3 regions of the Streptosporangium vulgare genome follow, and region 2 is predicted to be linked to each of the others. Evidence: riboswitches for the same ligand, from Rfam matches in the RefSeq annotation. Region 2 holds a riboswitch; each other region holds the start of a gene.
What was found. Region 2 has a riboswitch for S-adenosylmethionine ahead of thrC (threonine synthase). Riboswitches for the same ligand answer to the same signal wherever they lie in the genome.

Region 1 (7,478 bases), on a different contig from region 2:
CCGACGGTGCTGCTGCTGGCGATCGGCGAGTTCTACAGCGGGTGGATGACGAAGGCCAGGATCGAGCGCAAGCCCGACACCAAGCCCGTCGAGCCCCTCGCCGTGGCCCGTCTGGCCGCCCTGGCCAAGGCCTCGGCGTACGGCGGGGCGATCTTCGGCGGGGGCTTCGCCGGGTTCACCCTCTACACGGTGGAGCTGCTGGAGCAGGAGGTCCCGCGCCGCGACTTCTTCATCACCGGAGGATCGCTGCTGGTGTGCGTGCTGCTGATCTGCTCGGCCCTGTACCTGGAGCACTGCTGCAAGGTGCCCAGGGACTCCTCGGACGACGATCGCTGAGGTGCCGCGCCCGGCGGTCGGCCCCGCCCCGGTCCGCCCGGCGTCGCCCCCGCCCCGGCCCAGCCCATCCGGCGGTGGGCCCGCCTCGCCGTCTGTCGCCGAGGTCCCGCCGTCCGCCGTCGGGATGTCGCGCTAGCCCCGCCGCCTCGTCGTCCACTTGCGTCCGAAGAGCATGATGACCGGGAGCGTGCAGACCAGCGCCCCGGCGACGGCCAGGGGGCGCTCCAGCCACCAGAACAGGTCCGGCCGCACCCCCTCGCCGGGCCCGCCGCCCGCCACCCACCAGGTCAGCGCCACCCAGATCGCCATCCCGGTCGTGTGGAACAGGAACAGCGGGAGCGCGAACCGGTTCACCGTCTCGTTCACGCGCTGCCACCTGGGACGTTCGAGCAGGCGTTCCATGGACGGCCTCAGCACCTCCACCAGGCCGATCTGGAAGATCAGGAGCGCCACGATGACGAAGGTGGGCGGCGCCATGTTGGAGAGCTTGTCGCCGGGAACGCCCACCATCGAACCCGGGTAGATGCCCGAGTAGACCAGGCCGAAGAGGGCGAACAGCCCGGTCCACAGGATGGCGACGTCGAAGCGGCGGGGAAGCGCCACCACCCTGTCGTAGAAGAAACCGGCCTGGTGGGCCAGTCCCCAGACGATGATCATGTTGAGCCAGCCCACGGCCTCGTACCCGTAGCGCAGCCGCAGCACGTCGACGACGAGCGCCGCCCCCGCCAGCCAGATCAGGGCCAGCACGTCGTAGTGCCGGTGCAGCCAGAGCGAGATCGGGAGCAGGGCGATCAGCACGAGGTAGACGCCGATGAACCAGAGCGGGCTGATGACGAGCAGGACCACGCGGTCCATCCACTCGATCCCGAACGCCCACGCCACGAGCACGCCGAACACGATCCAGGTCGCGGTCAGCGCCAGCGCGGGGATCGCGAGGCCCCGGATGCGCCGCGACACGAAGGTGCCGATGCCGACCCCGCGCTCGCAGGCCCGGTTCCACGACAGCAGGTGGACGTATCCGCCCACGTAGAAGAAGAGCGGCAGCACCTGAAGCAACCACGTCAGGATCCACAGCCCGGAGGTGAAGCCCAGCGGGCTCGTCGGCGAGGGGCCGTCGGGGCCCCACTGCAGGATCGTGAACGCCCAGTGCCAGACGACCACGACGATCAGGCTGAACGCGCGCAGCCAGTCGACGTACCGGTCCCGCCGCGGCCCGTCCGCGACCCCGGAAGCTCCGGACGACCCGGGATCCGGGGCCGCGGTGGTTCCGGCGCAAGGGGTCTCGGCGGCCCCCGGGACGGGAGTGGCGAGGGGGACGGAGGGGGAGATGGGGACGGAGGGGGAGATGGGGACGGAGGGGGAGACGAGGGCGGAGGGCGTGGGGGGTGCCGAAGGGGCCGCGGGAGTCGCCCTCTCCTGGTCCTCACCGGGTTCGATCATGCGGTTCCAACCGTGCCTTACTTGTCGATGTCGCCGACGACGAAGAACATCGAGCCCAGGATGGCCACCATGTCCGCGACGAGGTGGCCGGGAAGCATCTCGCGCAGCACCTGGACGTTGTTGAAGGAGGCCGAGCGGAGCTTCATCCGCCACGGCGTCTTCTCCCCGCGCGAGACCAGGTAGTAGCCGTTCAGGCCGAGCGGGCTCTCCGTCCAGGCGTAGGTGTGGCCCTCGGGAACCTTCAGCACCTTGGGCAGACGCTGGTTGACCGGCCCCGGAGGCAGGTCGAGGAGCCTTTCCACGCAGGCGTCCGCGAGGTCGAGGGAGACCTTCACCTGCTCCAGCAGCACCTCGAAGCGGGCGTGGCAGTCTCCGGCCGACCGGGTGACGACCTTCACCGGCAGCTCGCCGTAGGCGAGGTACGGCTCGTCCCTGCGCAGGTCGACGTCGACGCCTGAGGCGCGGGCGATGGGGCCGCTCACGCCGTACTGCATCACCGTCTCGCGGTCGAGGACGCCCACCCCGCGCGTACGGGCGAGGAAGATCTCGTTCCCGACGATCAGGTTCTCGATGTCGGGCAGCCGCCGCCGCACGTCGGCCACGGCCTGGGCGACCCGGCCCGTCCACCCCTCGGGGATCTCCTCCTTGAGGCCGCCGACCCGGTTGAACATGTAGTGCATGCGCCCGCCGGAGATCTCCTCCATCACGGCCTGGAGGGTCTCGCGCTCCCGGAACGCGTAGAAGACCGGGGTGATCGCGCCCAGCTCCAGCGGGTAGGAGCCGAGGAACATCAGGTGGCTGAGCACCCGGTTGAGCTCGGCCATCAGCGTGCGCGTCCAGACCGCCCTGACCGGCACCTCCATGCCGAGCATCCGCTCCACCGCGAGCACGACGCCCAGCTCGTTGGCGAACGCCGACAGCCAGTCGTGCCGGTTGGCCAGCACGATGATCTGCCGGTAGTCGCGCACCTCGAAGAGCTTCTCCGCGCCCCGGTGCATGTAGCCCACGACCGGCTCGGCCGAGCTGATCCGCTCGCCGTCCAGGGTGAGGCGCAGCCGCAGCACACCGTGCGTGGACGGGTGCTGCGGGCCGATGTTGAGGATCATGTCCTCGGTCGCGAGCTCCTTGCCGTGCGCCCCCCGCACGGCCTCGGCTCCCGCCCCCATTCCCACGCTCAGCTCGCGGGGCGCGCCTTCAGTCATAGGGCCATGCTGTCACGTCAGCCGCGCGAGGCAAGATCCCGCAGGGCGTCGATCAGCCGGTCGACGTGCTCGGAGGTCGTACCGATGCCGATGGAGGCGCGGACGGCTGAGGCGGTGACGTCGTCGCAGCCGCCGTCCTTGGCGCCCAGCAGGTGCCGTACGAAGGGGTGGGCGCAGAACTTGCCGTCGCGGACGCCGATGCCGTAGTCGCCGGACAGGGCCTCGGCGACCTCGCGGGCGGTGAAGCCGTCCACCACGAAGGAGACGATGCCGACGCGCGGGTGGTCCGGGCCCCACAGGGACAGCTCGTGCACGCCGGGCACGGAGGCGAGGCCCGCGCGCAGGCGCCCGAGGAGGCGCTCCTCCTCGCGGACCAGCGGGGTCCAGCCGGTGGCGGTGAGGGCGTCGCAGGCCGCGGCGAGCGCGACGGCGCCCAGCACGTTCGGGGTTCCGGCCTCGTGCCGGGCCTCGGGGTCGTCGTGCCACTCGGTGGCGTCGTCGTCCACGGCCCTCACCGCGCCGCCGCCCCGCAGGTACGGCTCGGCCTCGGCGAGCCAGTCGGAACGGCCGATCAGCGCCCCGGTGCCGAACGGCGCGTAGAGCTTGTGGCCGGAGAAGACCACGTAGTCCAGGTCGAGCGCCGTCAGGTTGAGGCGGCGGTGCGGGACGAGCTGCGCGGCGTCGACGAGGACGCGGGCCCCGTGGCGGTGGGCGATGTGGGCCAGCGCGGCGATCGGCCAGAGCTCCCCGGTGACGTTGGAGGCGGCGGTCACGACCAGCAGCTTGGGGCCGTCGATCGAGGCGAGGGCGTCGTCGGCGGCGCGGACGGCCTCGCCGGGGAAGGCGGGGGCCGCGAGCCGCACGACCCGGTCCCAGGGCAGCAGCGAGGCGTGGTGCTCGGTCTCGAAGACCACGGCGGTGGTGCCCTCGGGCAGGCTGCGGGCGAGCAGGTTGGTCGCGTCCGTGGTGTTGCGGGTGAAGATCACCGAGTCGTCGGGACGGGCGCCGACGAAGGCGCGGACCGTGTGCCTGGCCTGCTCGTAGCGGGCCGTGGTCAGCTGGGACGCGTATCCGGCGCCGCGGTGGACGCTGGAGTAGGCCGGGAGCGCGGCGGCGACGGCGGCGCTCACCGGCTCCAGACAGGGGGCGCTCGCGGCGTAGTCGAGGTTGGCGTAGCGGACGAGCCTGCCGCCCCTGACCGGGACCTCCAGGTCCGAGCCGAGCACGGCCGGGATCGGGCGGCCACCGGACGCGCGGGTCTCGGGAACGCTCACCACGGCGGGGGCGGGGCTCTCGGGGGCGGTGAAGATCGTCAGGGTGGACATGCCAGGGCTCCTTGGAGGTCATCGGACCCCAACCCATGACACAGGTGCCTGGAGCCCGCGCTTGCCCGGCACACCTCGTGCCGGACCAGGTCCTCACCCGGGGCACCCCGCCGCGGACGCGAGGGTTGCCGGCCAGCGAGCCGGGGCTTGTCACTGGCACTCATGACCTACGGGGGAACTATAACCGACACCCCGCGGTGCCCCGCAAGTCCGAAACGTGATCAACCCGATATCGGAGCCGGAGCGAGCGCCTCGGAGGCGCCCGGCGAATTTTGACAGCGAAGCGTGATGGCGCGGAAGGAACTCCGGGCGCCTCCCGGTCGTCCTGGCAGTCAGCCGAAGAAGCGTTCGGGCAGTTGGCCGACGGTGTGTTCATGCGCCGACCGACGAAGGAGTAAGCAATGGACTGGGTGACCAATCCGGAGATATGGATAGGGTTCTTCACCCTTGTCGCCCTGGAGATCGTCCTGGGAATCGACAACATCATCTTCATCTCGATCCTGGTGGGCAAGCTTCCGCCCGAGCAGCGCGACAAGGCCCGCAAGCTCGGCATCGCCGTCGCCCTGCTCAGCCGCCTCCTGCTGCTGCTGGCGCTGTCGTGGGTGGTGAGGCTCACGGAACCGATGTTCGAGGTCTTCGGGCAGGGGATATCGGGGCGCGACCTGATCCTGATACTCGGCGGCCTGTTCCTGCTGGGCAAGAGCGTCCACGAGATGCACGGCAGCCTGGAGGGCGACTCCGGCCACTCCGAGGGCAGGGTGGCCTCGTCCTTCACCTCGGTGATCATCCAGATCATGATCCTCGACGTCGTCTTCTCGCTCGACTCGGTGATCACCGCGGTCGGCATGGTCGACGAGCTGGGCGTCATGATCGCGGCCGTCATCGTCTCGGTCATCGTGATGCTGATCGCCTCCGGGCCGATCAGCCGCTTCGTGGAGCGGCACCCGAGCATCAAGATGCTCGCCCTGTCCTTCCTGGTGCTGATCGGCGTCGTGCTCATCGCCGAGGGGTTCGAGCAGCACATCTCCAAGGGCTACATCTACTTCGCGATGGCGTTCTCGCTGCTGGTGGAGCTGCTGAACATCCGGATGCGCGGCAAGGCGAGCAGGCGGAAGCCGGTCGAGCTGCGTTCCCGCTACGAGAGTGAGGACGAGGGCGAGGGCGAGACCGGCCCGGAGCCCCGGAGAACCCCGGGGACCCCGGGGGTCCAGGTGGGCCAGGCGGCTCCGGCGGGCCGGGCGGACGAGCCGGCCGAGGGGGGGAGGCCGGACGAGCGGGCCGGATCCTGAACCGGGGATCGCCGGGACCGGGGATTACGATGCCTACGTGCGCTTTGATCCCTGGAATCCGGAATTCGTCGCCCACCCCTACGACGTCTACGACGAGCTGAGGCGGGAGCGGCCGGTCAGCTTCTTCGAGCCGACCGGCCAGTGGCTGGTGGCCAGGCACGCCGACGTCAACGCGCTGCTGCGGGACCGCAGGCTCGGCCGCTCCTACCTGCACGTGGCCTCGCACCAGGAGTTCGGCAGGCCGGACGACCCCGACTTCCAGGATCCGTTCTGGCGGGTGATCAGGGCCGGGATGCTCGACGTCGAGCCGCCGGTGCACACCAGGCTCCGGCGGCTGGTGTCGAAGGCGTTCACCCCCCGCATGGTCGAGGCGCTCCGCCCCAAGGTCGCCCGGATGGCCGGGGAGCTGGTGGACGCCTTCGTCGAGCGCGGCGGCGGAGACCTGATCGCCGAGGTCGCCGAGCCGCTCCCGGTCACCGTGATCGCCGAGATGCTCGGCGTCCCCGAGGGCGACCGGCACCTGCTGCGGCCCTGGTCGGCCGACATCTGCGGCATGTACGAGCTCCAGCCGTCGGTCGAGGCCCAGCACACGGCCGTACGGGCGGCCGAGGAGTTCTCCGCCTACCTCGTCGAGCTGGCCCGCGCCCGCAGGGCCGATCCCGGCGACGACCTGATCAGCGCGCTCGCCCTGGTGGCCGACGAGGGGGACAGGCTCACCGAGGAGGAGCTGGTCGGCACCTGCGTGCTGCTGCTCAACGCCGGGCACGAGGCCACCGTCAACGTCACGGGCAACGGCTGGTGGTCGCTGTTCCGCAACCCGGCCGAGCTGGATCGGCTCCGCGCCGACCACTCCCTGCTGCCCACCGCGGTCGAGGAGCTGATGCGCTGGGACACCCCGCTGCAGATGTTTGAGCGCTGGGTGCTGGAGGACGTCTCGGTGGGCGGGATCGACATCCCGCGCGGCACCGAGGTGGCGCTGCTGTTCGGCTCGGCCAACCGCGACCCCGAGGTCTTCGCCGACCCCGCCCGCCTGGACGTGGGCCGGGCCGACAACCCGCACATCTCCTTCGGTGCCGGGATCCACTTCTGCCTGGGGGCCCCGCTGGCGAGGGTCGAGCTGATCGAGTCCTTCGGTGCCCTGCTGCGCAGGGCGCCGAAGATGGAACTCGCCGCCGAGCCCAGCTGGGGACCGGGCTACGTCATCCGCGGTCTGCAGGCACTCCAGGTGCGGGTCTGAGAGCCGGCCCGGCGCGGGTGGGAGTCCGAGAACCGGCCCCTCCAGGTGGGTTCTGAGAGCCGGTCCGGCGCGGGTGACATGGGTGCCGTCACACAGGCCGGGCGGTGCCCCGTCCGGCCGTGCGTGACGGCGTCCATGGCCGGGCGGCGCCACGCCCATCCCGTGGACGCGGAGCCACGCCCGCCCCGCGGACCCCGCCGGAACGGCATCGGCCCGGCGGGTCAGGGACGGCTCTGCGACAGCCAGCCGAACCCGCCGAGGCCGCCCGGGGCGATGAGCTCCGCCTCCTCCGAGGCCCTCGCGAGGGCCTGCAGGTAGCCGCGAGGGTCACTTGCGGCCTGCTCGATCGCCGGGCGGCCCCCGGTGACCCCGAGGGCGAGCAACGCCTCCCGCTGCGTGGTCAGCGCCGTCGTGACGGCCCCGGCGCTCTCACCGGCGGCCGCGCAGGCGTCGAGCGCCACGTGGGCGGTGATGTCGCACGAGCCGTCGGGCACGGGCGCGACCATCGACCCGTCGCGGTAGCCGGCCAGCGTGCCGTACGGCGGCCGGTCGTCCAGGGCGTGGGAGTAGTCGATCGCGACCGCCCGGCCGCGCGCCAGCCGTACGATCACCGACGCCCAGGCCCTGTCGCGCGGCCTGCCGATCTCGG
Region 2 (7,478 bases):
CTTACACCGGACCGAGCCGACGCCCGCGACGGCATGTGGGCCCACGACTCCGTTCGGCGGGCCCCATCGCCTCGATCCAGGATTGGCACTCTCTATGCGTGAGTGCCAACAATCTGTTTAGCACTCTACCCTGTCGAGTGCAAGCCACGATCCGTTGACCTGCGCCGCGCGGGAAGGGGACGTCAGCTCCGCGTCATACAAGCGTAGATCTCGCGTCACGCCGATGTGGGCCACCCGTCATCATCGGCCCACCGGCACCCTCCCCGCCACCCGGCGGGCTCCGTGTCGCGCCGCGGGCTCCGTGTCGCGTCGGCGTGTCGCGCGACCGCATGTCGCGGACACCACCCGTGCGCCCCCCCGAGCGCCCGTACGGTCACACGCCCGCGGCCACACGTCCCGTACGGTCACACGTCCCGTACAACGCGAAAGCCCGGCTCGCCGGTTGGGGGAGGCGAGCCGGGCTCAGGCGGTGAGGATCCAGCGGACTGCGATACCGCGGGATCCACCGGTTCTTCCCTGCGAATTCACGAAACGGCTGTGTCAGACCGCCCTGACGGACTCCGCCTGGGGACCTTTCTGGCCCTGGGTGATCTCGAACTCCACCCGCTGGCCCTGCTCGAGGGCACGGTAGCCATCCATCATGATTGCGGAGTAATGGACGAACACATCCTTACCACCGTCTACCGCGATGAAGCCGTAGCCCTTGTCCGCGTTGAACCATTTGACGGTGCCCTGCGCCACTTGCGACTCCTCTTACTGGTCTTAAGGACGACGCCCATTCCTCTCGCGAAGTCCTCAATCGCCGGACGGACTTCGCCACGTCGATCGTTCCGACCATACCTGTGGGAAGCGGTAGGGCAACAGAGTCAAGCACCAAACTACCTCTTTACGAGAGCTTTTAGTACGAGACCAGAGTTTCATTATCACTATTAGTTAGTTAAGGGTTACATTACCCATCCAGTCCACAAATGTGAGCTTGGGTCATAAAACACGGCACCCGCCCGGCCGGGGCCGGGGGGGGGGGGGGGGGGGGCGCGCCCTCCGCCGGGCGGGGGCGGGGCGGGTGCCGTGGGGTCGTGGGCGCCCCTGGGGGCGGCGCTGGGCGGTCAGGGCCGCGCCAGGGCGGGAGGATCAGCCTCCGGCCACCGCCGGGATGATGGAGACCTGGGCGCCGGAGGGCGTCGCCGTGTCGAGGTTGTCGACAAATCGGACGTCCTCATCCCCGACATAGACGTTGACAAAACGTCGGATCTTCCCCGCTTCGTCAAGAATCCGGGCGCCGATCCCCGGGAAGTCCGCGTCGAGCTTCTGCAGAACATCGCGCAGGGTCTCACCCTCTCCGTTCACCTCGGCCGCACCATCGGTGTAAGTCCGGAGAATCGTCGGAATCCGCACAGAAACGCTCATAATTCAGTACCTTTCACGATTTCTAGGCGATAGCCGCACGGAATGCGTCAAGAGAAGGCCGAATCACCGCGGTCGGTCGCGCCTCCGCGGCCACCGCGTCAAGGGTCTTGAGACCGTCGCCGGTGTTGAGGACCACCGTCTCGGCGTCGGGGTCGAGCGTGCCCGAGGCGACCAGCTTGCGCAGCACCCCGACGACGACGCCCCCGGCGGTCTCGGCGAAGATGCCCTCGGTCCTGGCCAGCAGCCGGATCGCGTCGACGATCTCGGCGTCGGTGACGTCCTCGACCGCCCCGCCGGTGCGGCGGGCGATGTCCAGGACGTACGGGCCGTCGGCCGGGTTGCCGATCGCCAGCGACTTGGCGATCGTGTCCGGCTTGACCGGGCGGATCACGTCGTGGCCCGCCTTGTAGGCGGCGGAGACCGGGGAGCATCCCTCGGCCTGGGCCGCGAAGATCTTGTACGGCTTGTCCTCGACCAGGCCGAGCGCGATCAGCTCCTTGAAGCCCTTGTCGACCTTCGTGAGCTGCGAGCCCGACGCGACCGGGATGACGATCTGGTCGGGGATGCGCCAGCCGAGCTGCTCGGCGATCTCGTAGGCCAGGGTCTTGGAGCCCTCCGCGTAGTAGGGCCGGAGGTTGACGTTGACGAAGCCCCACTGGTCGCCCAGCTCGTCGCCGATGAGCTCGGAGCAGAAGCGGTTCACGTCGTCGTAGGTGCCCTCGATGCCGATGAGCCTGCCGCCGTACACGGAGGCCATGACGATCTTGGCCTGCTCCAGGTCGGAGGGGATGAACACGCAGGCGTCCAGCCCGGCCCGCGCGGCGGCGGCGGTCACGGCGCCGGCCAGGTTGCCGGTGGAGGAGCAGGAGAGGGTGTGGAACCCGAAGTTGCGGGCCGCCTCGACGGCGATGGCCACCACGCGGTCCTTGAAGGAGTGCGTGGGATTGCCGGAGTCGTCCTTCACGTGCAGGGAGCGGATGCCCAGCTCGCGGGCGAGGTTTCCGGCGTTGACGAGCTTGGTCCAGCCGGGCGCCATGTTGGGCTTGGTGGCCACGTCCTCGGGGACGGGCAGCAGCGAGCGGTAGCGCCAGATGTTGGTCGGCCCCTCGGCGATCCGCTCCCGGGTCACACGCCCGAAGTCGTACGCGATCTCAAGGGGCCCGAAACACTCGTTACAGGCGAAACTGGGGCCGAGGTCGTAGCGGGCACCGCACTCCCGGCAGGAGAGGGCCACGGCGGGGCCGAAGCGCGCGTCACGCGCGCCGTCGGCACGAGCGGAGGAGGTGGGGTTGTTCTCAGTGGTTGCGAGCGCCATGAAGCGAGGCCTTTCCCTCATCTTCGTCTGCGGACCACCCTGGTCACAGACCGGAATTGGCACCTGTCCCGGCCGACCTCGTTCAGATCACGAGTCTTGAACCGGGATGGTTGCCGGGGCTTCGCAGGGCCGGTCCCTCCACCCCTCTGGATGAGCAAATATTCAGTTGGGAACCTGACGCGCAGGTCCTAAGCACTCTACCCCGCCCCGCCGCCCTCCTGGCTCCTTGTCTCACTGTGCGAGACATGACGTGTTATCCAGCGGACAAACGAACCTGGGACGCCGGTCGGGCGGCAGGCGGCCCCGGCGGGGGCCTCGCCCCCTCCCCGGTCGTCGCCGCCGGGGCGCGGACGGCGTCCCGGAACGGGTTACGGCGCCCTGAACCCCAGGATGTAGGCACCGGAGCCGGCCGAGGCGAACACCCGGTAGCGGTAGTAGCCGGGCGTGCCGGTGTAGGAGATCCTCTCGTCGGGCCCCGGACTGTCGGAGGTGGCGACGACCACCCAGCTCCTGCCGTTCCACTTCTGCAGGTACAGGTCGAAGTCGGGGCCGTCCAGGCAGCCGGAGTGCAGCCCCCTGACGGTCGACCTGTAGTAGAGACCCCTCGGCTGGTAGGCGGACTGGCCGGTGGTCAGGGTGCCGGTGTAGTTGTTCGGGAAGCCGGTGCAGGTGCCGGTGACCGGCGGGGGTGGATTGCCCGCGGTCGTCCTCAGGGCCAGGCCGTAGGCGGTGAGGATCGGGCCGATCGGCTGGAAGTAGGTGACACCGCCGGAGGTGCAGTCTCCGGAGCCGCCGGAGGTGACGCCCTGGGCCTGGTCGATGGCGATGAAGGAGCCGCCGGAGTCTCCGGGTTCGGCGCAGACGTTGGTGCGGGTCAGCCCGAAGACGGTGCCCTGGGGGTAGGTGACGCTGACGTCGCGTTGCTGGACGACACCGCAGTGGAAGTCGGTGGTGGAGCCGGACCGGCAGACCGAGGCCCCTTCGATGGCGACCTGGGCGCCGGCGACGGGTACGGTGCCGCCCTGGCCGTTGTCCACCTTCGGGGTGGCCGTCCAGTTGGCGTTGGTCGCGACCCAGGAGTAGTCGTTACCGGGGAAGGTCGATCCCTGGAAGGTCCCCTGGGTGACCCGGTTGAAGCCGGTGGTGGTGTTCCCGGCCCTTCCGCAGTGGCCGGCGCTGACGAAGCCCTGCTGGGTGCCCTTGAGCACGGAGAAGCCGATCGAGCAGCGGCTGGTGACGCCGATGTAGTAGGCGTTGCCGCCCACCAGGTCGTACAGGGGCAGGGGAACCTCGGCGGTGGGCAGTACGACCACCGCCTCCGTGTCCACGCCCGCGCTCGCGACGAAGTTCTGGGCGATCCCGGGTTGCGGGGAGAGGACGACCACCTTGTTCCTCTTCACGTCGACCAGGCGCACGCTCGACACGAGTCGCTGCGGGGGCAGGGTCTCGTCGATCTTCTTCTTGATCGCGGTGAGCTCCGCCAGCGATCTGGGGACGACCTCGGCCTGGGCGCCCGCCTCGAGGATCACGGGGATGTCGCCGACACTGGTGGTGCCCGCCACCAGGGTCTGCGCGACGCTCCCCTGAAACCAGGTACCGCCGAAACGGGGGCCGAGTCTCCTGGCCAGATGTGCCGCGACCGGGGTCAGGCGGGCCTCGTTGAGCAGGCGGATCCGGGCCTGGGCCGGGGTCAGGCCCAGGTCGCGCTCAAGTGCCTCCAACATGCCCGGCGGCGGTTCCAAAGGGGCCGACGCGGTGGACACGGCGGTGGTGGCGGACGGGGCGGCGGGCACGACCGGGGCACCCGTCGCGTGGCGTTCGGCACCGGCCGGTACGGCGGCCAGGGCGAGCGCGGTGACCGTCAGGACACATGCCGCGGTGACAGCGTGTCTGCGGGACATATGATCTCTCCTCGACCTGGGCTTTCATGGCGGGAGGGGAGATCGCCCCATATCTCTGGTCGATCACGTGATATGGGCAACGCCACCATAGATCAGGCGAGGTCACCGAGGCCGCGCGCCACACGGGAGTGTTCTCGAACGGCTCCCACCGTCCGGCCACCCGGCCGTTCCCGGCCGGGTGGCACCGCGACCGGCCAGGGGCCGGACAGGGGCCGGACAGGGGCCGGACAGGGGCCGGACAGGGGCCGGACAGGCGGCCGGAACCCGAGTGGCCCGGCGGGCGCGGGGAAAGCCGGGCGGCGGCCGGAAACCGGGCGGCCGGACAGGCACCCGGAAAGCCGGGCGGTGGTCAGAAGCCGAGCCTCCGGAAAGCCGGGCGGCGGTCAGAAGCCGTAGGCGTCGCCCAGGGCGCCCTGGACGTACTTGCGCGCCTGGTGGATGCGCGACTTGGCGGTGCCCAGCGGGATGCGCAGCTGCTCGGCCACCTCGTTGTAGTCGAGCTGGCAGATGTCGCGCAGCACCAGCGCCTGGGCCAGCTCCGGCTTCTCGGCCTCCAGCGCCTCCATCGCGTCGAGCAGGTCCAGCCTGGACCCGGCGATCACGCTCACCCGGGCGACGTCCGGCTTCTGCAGCGGCAGCTCGTCTGAGCTCTGCTCGGCCGCGCGGCGCTTCAGCGAGCGGTAGGTGGTCCTGGCGCAGTTGGCGGTCACGATGTGCAGCCAGGTGCTGAACCGGGCGCGCCCCTCGAAGCGGCCGATGTTGCGTGCCACCGCGAGCAGGGTGTCCTGACAGGCCTCCTCGGCGTCCTGCCGGAAGGGCAGGATCCGGCCGCAGTGCCTGAGCACGGCGGGCTCGATCCGCTTCAGCAGCTCACCGAGAGCGCGGTGGTCACCTTGGGCGGCCGATCGGGCCAGGTCCTCGGTCGTCTCGTCCAGCGCCATCACGGGCCCCCATCAGCGGTCACGGTCGCTGGACATCCTACGGTCGGGGATCGCGAATGGTGACCTCCCTCCCCGCCACAAAAAGGGCGACAAGGCGGGGTTCATCACTCCACCTGCTGACAAGAGCTGACACAATTCGATGAACGCCCTTACTTCCTGGACCCGAAGAGCGAGGACATCCCGACCAGGCGCCGGTTAACCTTGGGGTCTCCACGCTCAAGGAGAATCGATGAGCGCGATCCTGGTGGCCTCCAACCGCGGCCCCGTCTCCTTCACCCTCTCCGAGGACGGCTCGCTGTCCATGCGCAGGGGAGGTGGCGGCCTGGTCTCGGGCCTGTCGGAGGTCGCGAAGGACCTCAACGTCCTGTGGGTCTGCGCGGCGCTGTCCGACGGCGACCGCGGCGCCGTGCGGCTGGCGCCCGGCGGCCGGCTCGACCAGGCGGGCTACGACACCGGGGCGCTGCGGATGCTCGACATCCCCCCGGCGACCTTCCACCGCGCCTACAACGCGGTCGCCAACTCCACCCTCTGGTTCGTCCACCACCTCCTGTACGACATCCCCAACAGGCCGCACTTCGACGCCAGGTTCCGCCGGGAGTGGGAGTCGTACCAGTCCTACAACGAGGCGTTCGCGATGGCGCTGGCCGAGGAGGCCCCGCACGGGGCGCGGGTGATGGTGCAGGACTACCACCTGAGCCTGGCCCCGGCGATGCTCAGGGGGGAGCGCCCCGACCTGCGGGTGGCGCACTTCTCGCACACGCCGTGGGCGCCGCCCGAATACTTCAACCTCCTCCCCGACGACGTCGCGACCGAGCTCCTCGAAGGCATCCTGGGCGCCGACCACGCGGGCTTCCTCACCGCCCGCTGGGGCGGGGCGTTCATGGACTGCTGCGAGACGGTGCTCGGCGCGCGGGTCGACCGCGAGGAGCGCACGATCACGCACGCGGGCAGGACGACCCGGATCGGCACCCACAGCCTGGGCGTCGACGGCAAGGCGCTGTGGACCCGGGCCTCCGAGCCCGACGTGGAGTCCCACATGGCCGCGCTCCGCGCCCAGGTGGGCGACCGCAGGCTGATCGTGCGGATCGACAGGACGGAGCTGTCGAAGAACATCGTGCGGGGCCTGGTCGCCTACAAGCAGTTCCTCGCGGCCCACCCGGAGTGGCACGGCCGGGTCACGCACCTCGCCTTCGCCTACCCGTCCCGGCACGACCTGCCCGAATACCGCGAGTACACGGCGGCGGTGCAGCGCTGCGCCGAGGAGATCGAGGACGAGTACGCCACCGAGGACTGGGACCCGCTGATCCTCAACGTCGACGACGACTACCCGCGCTCGCTGGCCGCCTACCGGCTGGCCGACGTGCTGCTGGTCAACCCGATCCGCGACGGCATGAACCTGGTGGCCAAGGAGGGGCCGATCCTGTCGCCGCACAGCGCGCTGGTGCTGTCACGGGAGGCCGGTGCCGCCGCCGAGCTGGGCGAGCACGCGCTGACGGTGAACCCCTACGACGTCTCGGCCACGGCCGCCGCGCTGCACGAGGGCCTGACGATGCCCTCGGACGAGCGCGCCAGGAGGGGCGTCCTGCTGGCCGCCGCGGCGACCGCGCTCCCCCCGCACCGGTGGTTCGCCGAGCAGCTCGAGGCCCTCGGGTGAGGCTCGGGGCGCCAAGCAGTTTTAGCCCCATATGAGATAGTTTTTGCAGCTATTTCACTTTTCGGCGTATGGGAGACCGAGTTGACCGCGATCGCGCCCGTCCGGCTGATCCGCGACCGCGCGACCTGGCTGATCTACCTCCAGCTCGGCGTCTTCGCCACCTACCTGTACGGCCTCAGCGCCGCGCTCCCGCTGCTCCGCCTCGACCAGGGCGTGTCCCAGGCGGTCGCCGGCCTGCACGGGACGGCGATGGCCGTCGG
Region 3 (7,478 bases), on a different contig from region 2:
CACGTCGACGCCGCCCGCCTTGAGGTCCTTGGCGTTCTTCAACGACTTCGGGGAGACCTGGCCCGCGTACGGGGAGGAGAGGAAGTCGAGGAACAGCCCGTCGGGGGCCTTCAGCGTGACCTTCAGGGTGTGCGGCGCGGTCGCCTCCGCCTTGCCGAAGTTGCGCAGCTGGATGGCGCTGACCGCGGCGTTGTAGCCGGGCGAGACGAGCTGGTCGAGGTTGGCCTTCACCGAGGCGGCGCCGAACCTCTCGCCGTCGTGGAAGGTGACGTCGTCGCGGAGTTCGAAGGTGTAGGTGAGCCCGTCCCCGGAGACCTTCCAGGACTTCGCCAGCCACGGCAGGAACTCGCCGTTCTCGCCCCGGGCGATCAGGGCGTCGAACTGGTTGTGGACCAGCAGGCGGGCCTTGTTCTGGCCCCACTGGTGCGGGTTGAAGGTGATCGGCTGAGTCTCCACCGCCCACACGAGCGACCCCCCGTCGCCACCGCCGCCCTCGCCTCCGGCCGCCGCGCCCGGGGCCCCGCTCTCGGCTCCGCACGCCGCGAGCGCCAGCACCCCGGCGAGCGCCAGGGCGCCCCATCGCAACTTCACGTTCTTCTCCTCGCGCTTTCCCGGTGCCTGGTTCTGTACGACGTGCTCTGGTGCGGGGTGCCCGGCCGGTTCGGTGACGCGCCGGCCGGGGCGATCGGGGCGGTTCACGCGACGTGCCGTCTTATCTGGGTTCCGGCGGCCTCGGACAGCACGATCCGGGCGAGGGCGTCGGCGTGGCGGAAGAGCGGGGCGTTGAGGCGGGGCCTGGCGAAGCCGCCGGTGGCCCGGCCGCCGACGACCCAGGGGCCGAAGGCGAACCTGCGGGGGTGCGGGGTGCCGGACCTGTCGAGCAGGCGGCGGTCGGCGGGCCGTACGTTCACCAGGCCCGACTCCTCGTCGAGCTCGCCCCGGTCGCGGAGCGCGGAGACGAGCGGGTCGACGGCCCGGCTCACGCTGGGCGCGGGCAGCCTCGCCTCGACGAGGGTGGTGGCCGTCACGCCGCCGGGCACGGTGGGGGTCTGCGCCCGCCAGCGCCCGTCGTGGTGGTCGACCTTGACGTTCGCGCCGAGGAAGGTGACGACCCCCGCCCTGGCCAGGGCGCGCAGCTCCTCCAGCCGGGGTCCCGGCGGGCCGCTGGCGACGTAGCTGAAGAACCCGGCGAACCACGGGTCGGAGATGCCCAGCTCGGCGAGGACCCCGTAGACGGAGAGCAGCCCGAGGATCATCGCGTGGTCGGCGCTGTGCGCGGGGTCGGAGCGCCGCTGCAGGTCGACGGCGAGGTAGCCGTGCATCCACTTCTGCAGGCCGGCCTGGTCGCCGAACCGGATGCCGTCCAGCGGCCGGTCGAGCCGGTCGAAGTCGAGCCGGTCCAGGTGCCGGGGCACGGTCTCGCGGATCAGCTTGCGCATCCCGAGGCTGCGCCACTCCTCGGCGGCGAAGCCCTCCTCGAACTCCGCCCAGCCCAGCTTGACGCGCTTGGGGTGGGAGGTGATGAGCTCGTGGTAGTAGGCGAAGGCGAGCTCCTTGGCGACCAGCGGCCACACGTCCCGGCGGAAGTTCCACGGCCCCTCGCCCAGCGCCTCGCGGGTGAGGAAGCGCGGCACCGGCGGGCGGGCGCCCCTGAAGGGGTAACCGGTCTTGGAGTGGTACGGCACGCCACGCCGCGACCCCACGTGCATGAGGGGCTCGCGCCCGCTGGGCAGGTAGACCAGCTCCCCGTCGTACTCGCGGACGAACCGGCCGCCCCGGCCCGAGGTGAGCAGCACCATCAGGTCGACAAAGGCGAGCCCCATCCCCCGCATGATCACCGGCTCCCCGGCGGGGATGCCGTCCAGGTCGAGGTCCGCCGCGTAGCCGGTGGGCAGGTAGCGCAGCCCCGAGCGCGAGGCCAGGCCGGCGAGCGCGCCCTCCTCGCTCGTCGGCGTCACGTCGCCGTGCCCCTGGGCCAGGATCACCGCGTCGGCCTCGATCGTCCGGCCGTCCTCCAGCGTCACCGCCTGCCCGCCGGGGACGTCGGTGAGGTCGACGGCGCGGGCGGCGTGCACGTGCACCCGGACGCCGCGCGGGGCGTTCGCCACCGCGTGCCGGAAGACGTGGGAGAGGTAGCCGTTCTGCGCCGGGCGGGAGGCGAACCTGCCGGGGTCGCCGCCGAGCCACTCGGCCAGCGTGGGCCCGGGGCGGATCGGCCCCTCGCAGCGCACCGACTCGTCGGTGAAGAGCGTCACGTCGGCGGCGGCGGAGTTCATCCAGAGCAGGTCCGGCTGGTCGTGGCGCCAGACACGCCCGCCGCCCGGCGGGTGGGGGTCGATCACGTGGACGTCCAGCGACGGCCAGCCGAGCAGGTCGGCGGCGTTGGCGCAGATGCGCTCCACCAGGCAGGTACCCGTCGGCCCGGCGCCGACGACGGCGATCGAGGCGCTCATACGGCGGCTCTGCGGTGCGGCTGGTCCCAGTCGGCGTGCAACGGCTCGACCGGGATCCGCCAGGCGTCGGTCTCGCCCGACGGGCGGGCGATGACGGTGAAGTCGGTGTTCTCGCGGAAGGCGGGGTGGGCGTACAGGTCCCTGGCGTAGGCCCACAGGTTGGGGAAGGCGGTGAGCGGACGCTCGCTGATCCTGGCCGCCGGGTTGTCACTCAGGTCGAAGCGGAGCAGGGTCGGCCAGAGCCGCACGTCCGGCTCGGTGATCCCCGAGCCGAACAGGAACCTGCGGTCGGCCAGGCGGGCGTCCAGCTCGTCCAGGAAGGCGACCACGGCCCCGCGCGCCTCGGCGTACCCGGCCTCGGTGGTCGCCGCCGCCACCCGGCCCGCCGCCGTGTTGACGATCTCGTAGATCCTCGTGTTGAGCTCGTCGATCTCCGGCCTGAGCTCCTCCGGGTAGAGGTCGGCGTCGGGGTCGCCGCCGAACCGGGTGGCCAGGTCGATCGTGATGTCGGGGAAGTCGTTGCTCACGATGCGGCCGGTCCTCCTGTCCCACAGGACCGGCACCGAGACGTGCCCGTCGAAGCCGGGCTCGGTCACCTCGTACGCCTGCCGCAGGAGGGTGAACCCGTTGACCGGGTCGGCGCCGCGCCGCTCGCGGAACGCCCACCCGCGCCCGTCGCGCTCGTCGTCGACGTAGGAGAGCGAGACCACGTCCTGGAGTCCCTTGAGGGAGCGCACGATGGCCGCGCGCTGCGCGTACGGACAGACGGCCGCGACGTAGAGGTGGTAGCGCCCCGGCTCCGCGGGGAAGGCGGGTGTGCCGATCCGCCCCTGGAAGGGATAACGCGGGCCGGGCCTGCCACCGGGCCGGTAGTGGCCGTGGGTGTCGAGGTCGACGGGGCTCGCGTGGTTCAGTGTGCTGGTCTTCGACATGTGGCACTCCCGGGCATGTCTCGGTGACCCTGGTGAAGGGGTCCGCGCTTGCGGCACGCCCACCGTGCCGCCCGGTCTCCCCCGGGGGCACCCCGCCGCGGTGCGAGGGTTGCCGGTCAGCCAGCCGGGGCTTCTCACTGACACTCTTAACCTATTTAGAAGGTAGGAAATACATAGATCTCTGTCAAGCCTTAATGTCGGGGAATGTCCTATGAGAGCGTGAACGTGGTCTACCGCAAGTACGACGGGTCACTGCACTGGCACCACCGCGGCCTGTTGCTCGGCGAGGACGAGCACGGGGTGTGGACGGGCTGCGTGGCCGACTCCAGCGGACACAAGGGCGACGGCCCCGCGGTCCCCTGGCCGCATCCGTTCGTGATGCTCTTCCCCCGCGACGCCTGGTGGACGGCCGCCTTCAACGCCGCCCCGCACAAGCACGAGATCTACTGCGACATCTCCACGGTGCCGGAGTGGAGGGACGGCGAGGTCACCATGGTCGACCTGGACCTCGACGTGATCCGGACCCGCCGGAACCTGCTGAAGGGCCGCGCGAGCCGGGTCTTCCTGGACGACGAGGACGAGTTCGAGGAGCACCGGGTGAAGTACGCCTACCCGCCCGACGTGGTGGAGCGGGCCCGCGCCTCGGCCGCCTGGCTGATGGAGGCCGTCACCGCCCGCACCGCCCCCTTCGGGGACACGCCGCACTGGCTCACCCTGGTCAGCTGAGCCTGGTCACCCGGGTCCCCGAGTCCCCCGCCGCCGGCCCGCCGGGCCCGGTGGTCTCCGGCGCGACGCCTCCCTCGCGGGTGGCGGGGACGGCGCGGGTGGCGAGGATGCCGAGGGCAGCGCAGCCGCGCCACCGGCACCGCCCTCGGCATCCCCGCCACCTCAGCGGGCGCGGCGGCGGAACAGCCTGCCGGAGAAGACCGCCGAGAGCAGCAGGAGACCGCCGCACCAGGCCAGCGCCTTCCACGGATCGTCGCCCACGGGCCGGCCGAGCAGCAGGCCGCGCACGGACTCGATGATCGGCGTGGCCGGCTGGTTCTCCGCGAACCCGTGCAGCCACTCGGGCATGGTGCGCACCGGGACGAAGGCGCTGCTCGGGTAGGGCAGGAACATCACGAAGAAGGTGAAACCGCCCGCCGTCTCCGGCGTCCTGGACAGCAGGCCGACCACGGCCGAGACCGCGGAGACGGCCAGGACGAACACCACCAGGATGCCCGCCGCCCCGGCCCAGCCGGACAGGTCCGCGTCCGCCCGGAAGCCGAGCGCGAACGCGACGACGAACACGATGACGAGCGAGACGAGGTTGCGCGCGGTGCCGGCGGCCACGTGCCCGCCCAGGAACGCCGCGCCGCCGACGTCCATCGACCTGAACCTGTCGACGATCCCCCGGCTCATGTCCTGGCTGACGGCGACCGCGGTCAGGGAGGCGCCGTAGGAGGCGCACATGACGAGGACGCCGGGGACGGCGTAGGTGACGTAGTCGGTGCCGGTCTGGATCGCGCCGCCGAACAGGTAGACGAACAGCAGCATGACCATGACGGGCAACAGGAACGAGGTGATCAGCGCGTCGAGGTTGCGCAGCGACAGGCGGACGGCGCGGCCGGTCATGACCGGCCAGGCGACGAGGTCAGACACCGGCCCGCCTCCCGTCCTCAGCGATGGTGCCGGACACCCGCCGCTCCCCGTCCGTCACTGCATCCATCGCGGCATCCATCACGGCGAGGTCAGACACCGGCCCGCCCCCCTGTCCGTCGGTGTCCGTCAGAGCGAGGAACGCGTCGTCGAGCGTGGCGCCCCGCACGGTGAACCTCTCGACCGCCGAGCGCCCCGGGTCCACCTCGTCCAGCAGGGCGCGGATCTGCGCGGCGCTCCCGTCCGTGGCCGCCCCGACTGTCAGCCTGCCGGGATCGGCGTGGACGGCACGCGCCCCGAGGACGCGCGTCACCTCGGCGAACGACCGGGCGTCGGCCAGGACGAGGTCCAGCCGCCAGGCGGCGACCCTCGCCTTGAGCTCGTCGGCGGTGCCCTCCGCCACCACCCGCCCGCCGTCGAGCAACGCGATCCTGTCGGCCAGGCTGTCGGCCTCCTCCAGATACTGGGTGGTCAGGAAGACCGTGGTGCCCGAGCCGGTGAGGCGGGTGATCACCTCCCACATCGCCTGCCTGCTCCGCACGTCGAGTCCCGTGGTCGGCTCGTCGAGAAAGATCACCGACGGCGCGCCGACCAGCCCCGCGGCCAGGTCCAGGCGTCGCCACATGCCCCCCGAGTACGTGCCGACCCGCCGCCCGCCCGCCTCGACCAGGTCGAACCGCTCCAGCAGCTCGGCCGCCCTGCGGCGAGCCCCTCTCCGTGACAGGCCGGACAGGCGGCCCATCATCCGGAGGTTCTCCTCGCCGGTGAGCAGCTCGTCGACCGCCGCGTGCTGGCCGGTCAGGCTGATGGCGCGGCGGACGCGGCGGCGGTCGCGTACGACGTCGAACCCGGCGACCGTGGCCCGCCCCGCGTCCGGCGTGACCAGCGTCGCCAGGGTGCGCACGGTCGTCGTCTTGCCCGCGCCGTTGGAACCGAGCAGCGCGTACACGCTGCCCCTGGCGACGCGCAGGTCGACGCCGGTCAGGACGGCGACCCGGCCGTAGGACTTGGTGAGGCCGGTCACCTCTATCGCTGGTTCCACTACCCCTCCTGTGTATGGCGTACGCTCTACTGTTTATGGCATACGCGGTATTGCGTAAGATATACACTCACGGGAAAGGACGGTCAAGCCCGGGAGCGCGATGGAAGTGCCGGAGAGCGTGGAGATCGCCTGGGGGTTGCGCGAGCGGCCGGGCAAGGGTCCCAAGCGCACCCTGAGCCTGGAGCACATCGTGGAGGCGGCCCTTCGGGTGGGCTCGGCGGAGGGGCTCCCCGCGGTCTCGATGAGCAAGATCGCCGCCGAGCTCGGTGTCTCCACGATGGCCCTCTACCGCTACGTCACCTCCAAGGGCGACCTGCTCATGCTCGTCACGGACGCGGTGCTCGGCCCGCCTCCCCCGCTCCCGGAGCCGGGCGAGGACTGGCGCCAGGGCCTCCAGCGGTGGGGCGGCGCCATGCGCACCTCCCTGCAGCGGCACCCCTGGTCGCTGCGCATCCCCATCACGGGCCCGGGGATCATGCCCAACCACGTCGCCTGGCTGGAGGCCGGGCTGCGCTGCCTGCGCGGCACGCGGCTCGCCCCGGACACGAAGCTGGCGGCGCTGCTGCTGGTCAACGGCTTCGTCAGGACCGAGGTGGCGCTCCTGGCCGATCTCCAGGACGCCCTCGACGCCTCCAAGGTCACCGACGAGGAGGCGCTGTCCGGCTACGCCCGGTCACTCGCCAGGCTCACCGACGCCGAGCGCTTCCCCGAGATCCACGAGCTTCTCGAAGGCCGGGTCTTCGACATGCCCGGCGGTCCCGACGACGAGTTCGCCTTCGGCATGGACCGCATCCTCGACGGCCTCGCGGCGCTCGTGACCGGAGAACCGCCCGCCTGATCCAGGACGGCCCGCGCCGTTCGGGCGTCCCGATGGTGTCCCGTGTTCGCCGCCACCCGGAAGGGGACCCGGCCGGAAGCCACCGGGAGCCACAGGGAGTTACAGGGGCGGGAAGCCGGGGGCGCGGCGCTCGACGAAGCTGGCGACGCCCTCGGCGAAGTCCGACCGGCCGAAGGACTCGGCCATCAGGCGCGTCGCGGCCCGCTCCGACGCCTCCAGGCTCTGCTGCCAGTCACCCCAGACCTGACGTTTGATCACGGCCATCGAGGCCGGGGAGCTGTGCGTCGCCAGCTCGCGGGCGTAGGCCAGCGTCTCCTCCATCAGCCTCTCCCCCGGCACCGACCGGCCGGCCAGGCCCAGCTCGTACGCCTCGGCGCCGGTGAAGGTACGGCCCGACAGCAGCAGGTCCATGGCCTTGGCCTGACCGGCCAGACGGGGCAGGACCCACGACATGCCGTACTCGGCGATCAGGCCGCGCCGGGCGAAGGCGGTGGTCCACTTGGCCTCCGCGGCGGTGAAGACCAGGTCGCAGAGCAGGGCGTGGACCATGCCGAGCCCGGCGCAGGCACCGTTGA

Region 1: linked by a shared signal. The riboswitch ahead of ACFFRH_RS33945 (aminotransferase class V-fold PLP-dependent enzyme) and the one ahead of thrC (threonine synthase) in region 2 are both predicted to bind S-adenosylmethionine.
Region 3: linked by a shared signal. The riboswitch ahead of ACFFRH_RS00045 (glutathione S-transferase C-terminal domain-containing protein) and the one ahead of thrC (threonine synthase) in region 2 are both predicted to bind S-adenosylmethionine.

Annotation. Positions count from the first base shown of each region.
Region 1 is NZ_JBHMBS010000023.1:99,195-106,672, reverse strand. It holds gene ACFFRH_RS33960 (DUF3180 domain-containing protein) at 1-336, shown strand, start outside; gene ACFFRH_RS33955 (acyltransferase family protein) at 469-1,776, opposite strand; gene ACFFRH_RS33950 (NADH-quinone oxidoreductase subunit D) at 1,794-2,978, opposite strand; gene ACFFRH_RS33945 (aminotransferase class V-fold PLP-dependent enzyme) at 2,996-4,303, opposite strand; SAM riboswitch class IV at 4,356-4,471, opposite strand; gene ACFFRH_RS33940 (TerC family protein) at 4,705-5,592, shown strand; gene ACFFRH_RS33935 (cytochrome P450) at 5,630-6,829, shown strand; gene ACFFRH_RS33930 (SAM-dependent methyltransferase) at 7,051-7,478, opposite strand, start outside.
Region 2 is NZ_JBHMBS010000047.1:150-7,627, forward strand. It holds gene ACFFRH_RS42265 (cold-shock protein) at 541-741, opposite strand; gene ACFFRH_RS42270 (MoaD/ThiS family protein) at 1,132-1,407, opposite strand; gene thrC (threonine synthase) at 1,430-2,722, opposite strand; SAM riboswitch class I at 2,737-2,879, opposite strand; gene ACFFRH_RS42280 (S1 family peptidase) at 3,091-4,623, opposite strand; gene ACFFRH_RS42285 (RNA polymerase sigma factor) at 5,007-5,564, opposite strand; gene ACFFRH_RS42290 (alpha,alpha-trehalose-phosphate synthase (UDP-forming)) at 5,794-7,218, shown strand; gene ACFFRH_RS42295 (MFS transporter) at 7,300-7,478, shown strand, end outside.
Region 3 is NZ_JBHMBS010000001.1:1,264-8,741, reverse strand. It holds gene ACFFRH_RS00055 (ABC transporter substrate-binding protein) at 1-591, opposite strand, end outside; gene ACFFRH_RS00050 (FAD/NAD(P)-binding protein) at 696-2,453, opposite strand; gene ACFFRH_RS00045 (glutathione S-transferase C-terminal domain-containing protein) at 2,450-3,385, opposite strand; SAM riboswitch class IV at 3,425-3,537, opposite strand; gene ACFFRH_RS00040 (DUF402 domain-containing protein) at 3,590-4,111, shown strand; gene ACFFRH_RS00035 (ABC transporter permease) at 4,274-5,026, opposite strand; gene ACFFRH_RS00030 (ATP-binding cassette domain-containing protein) at 5,019-6,065, opposite strand; gene ACFFRH_RS00025 (TetR/AcrR family transcriptional regulator) at 6,166-6,903, shown strand; gene ACFFRH_RS00020 (enoyl-CoA hydratase-related protein) at 7,003-7,478, opposite strand, start outside.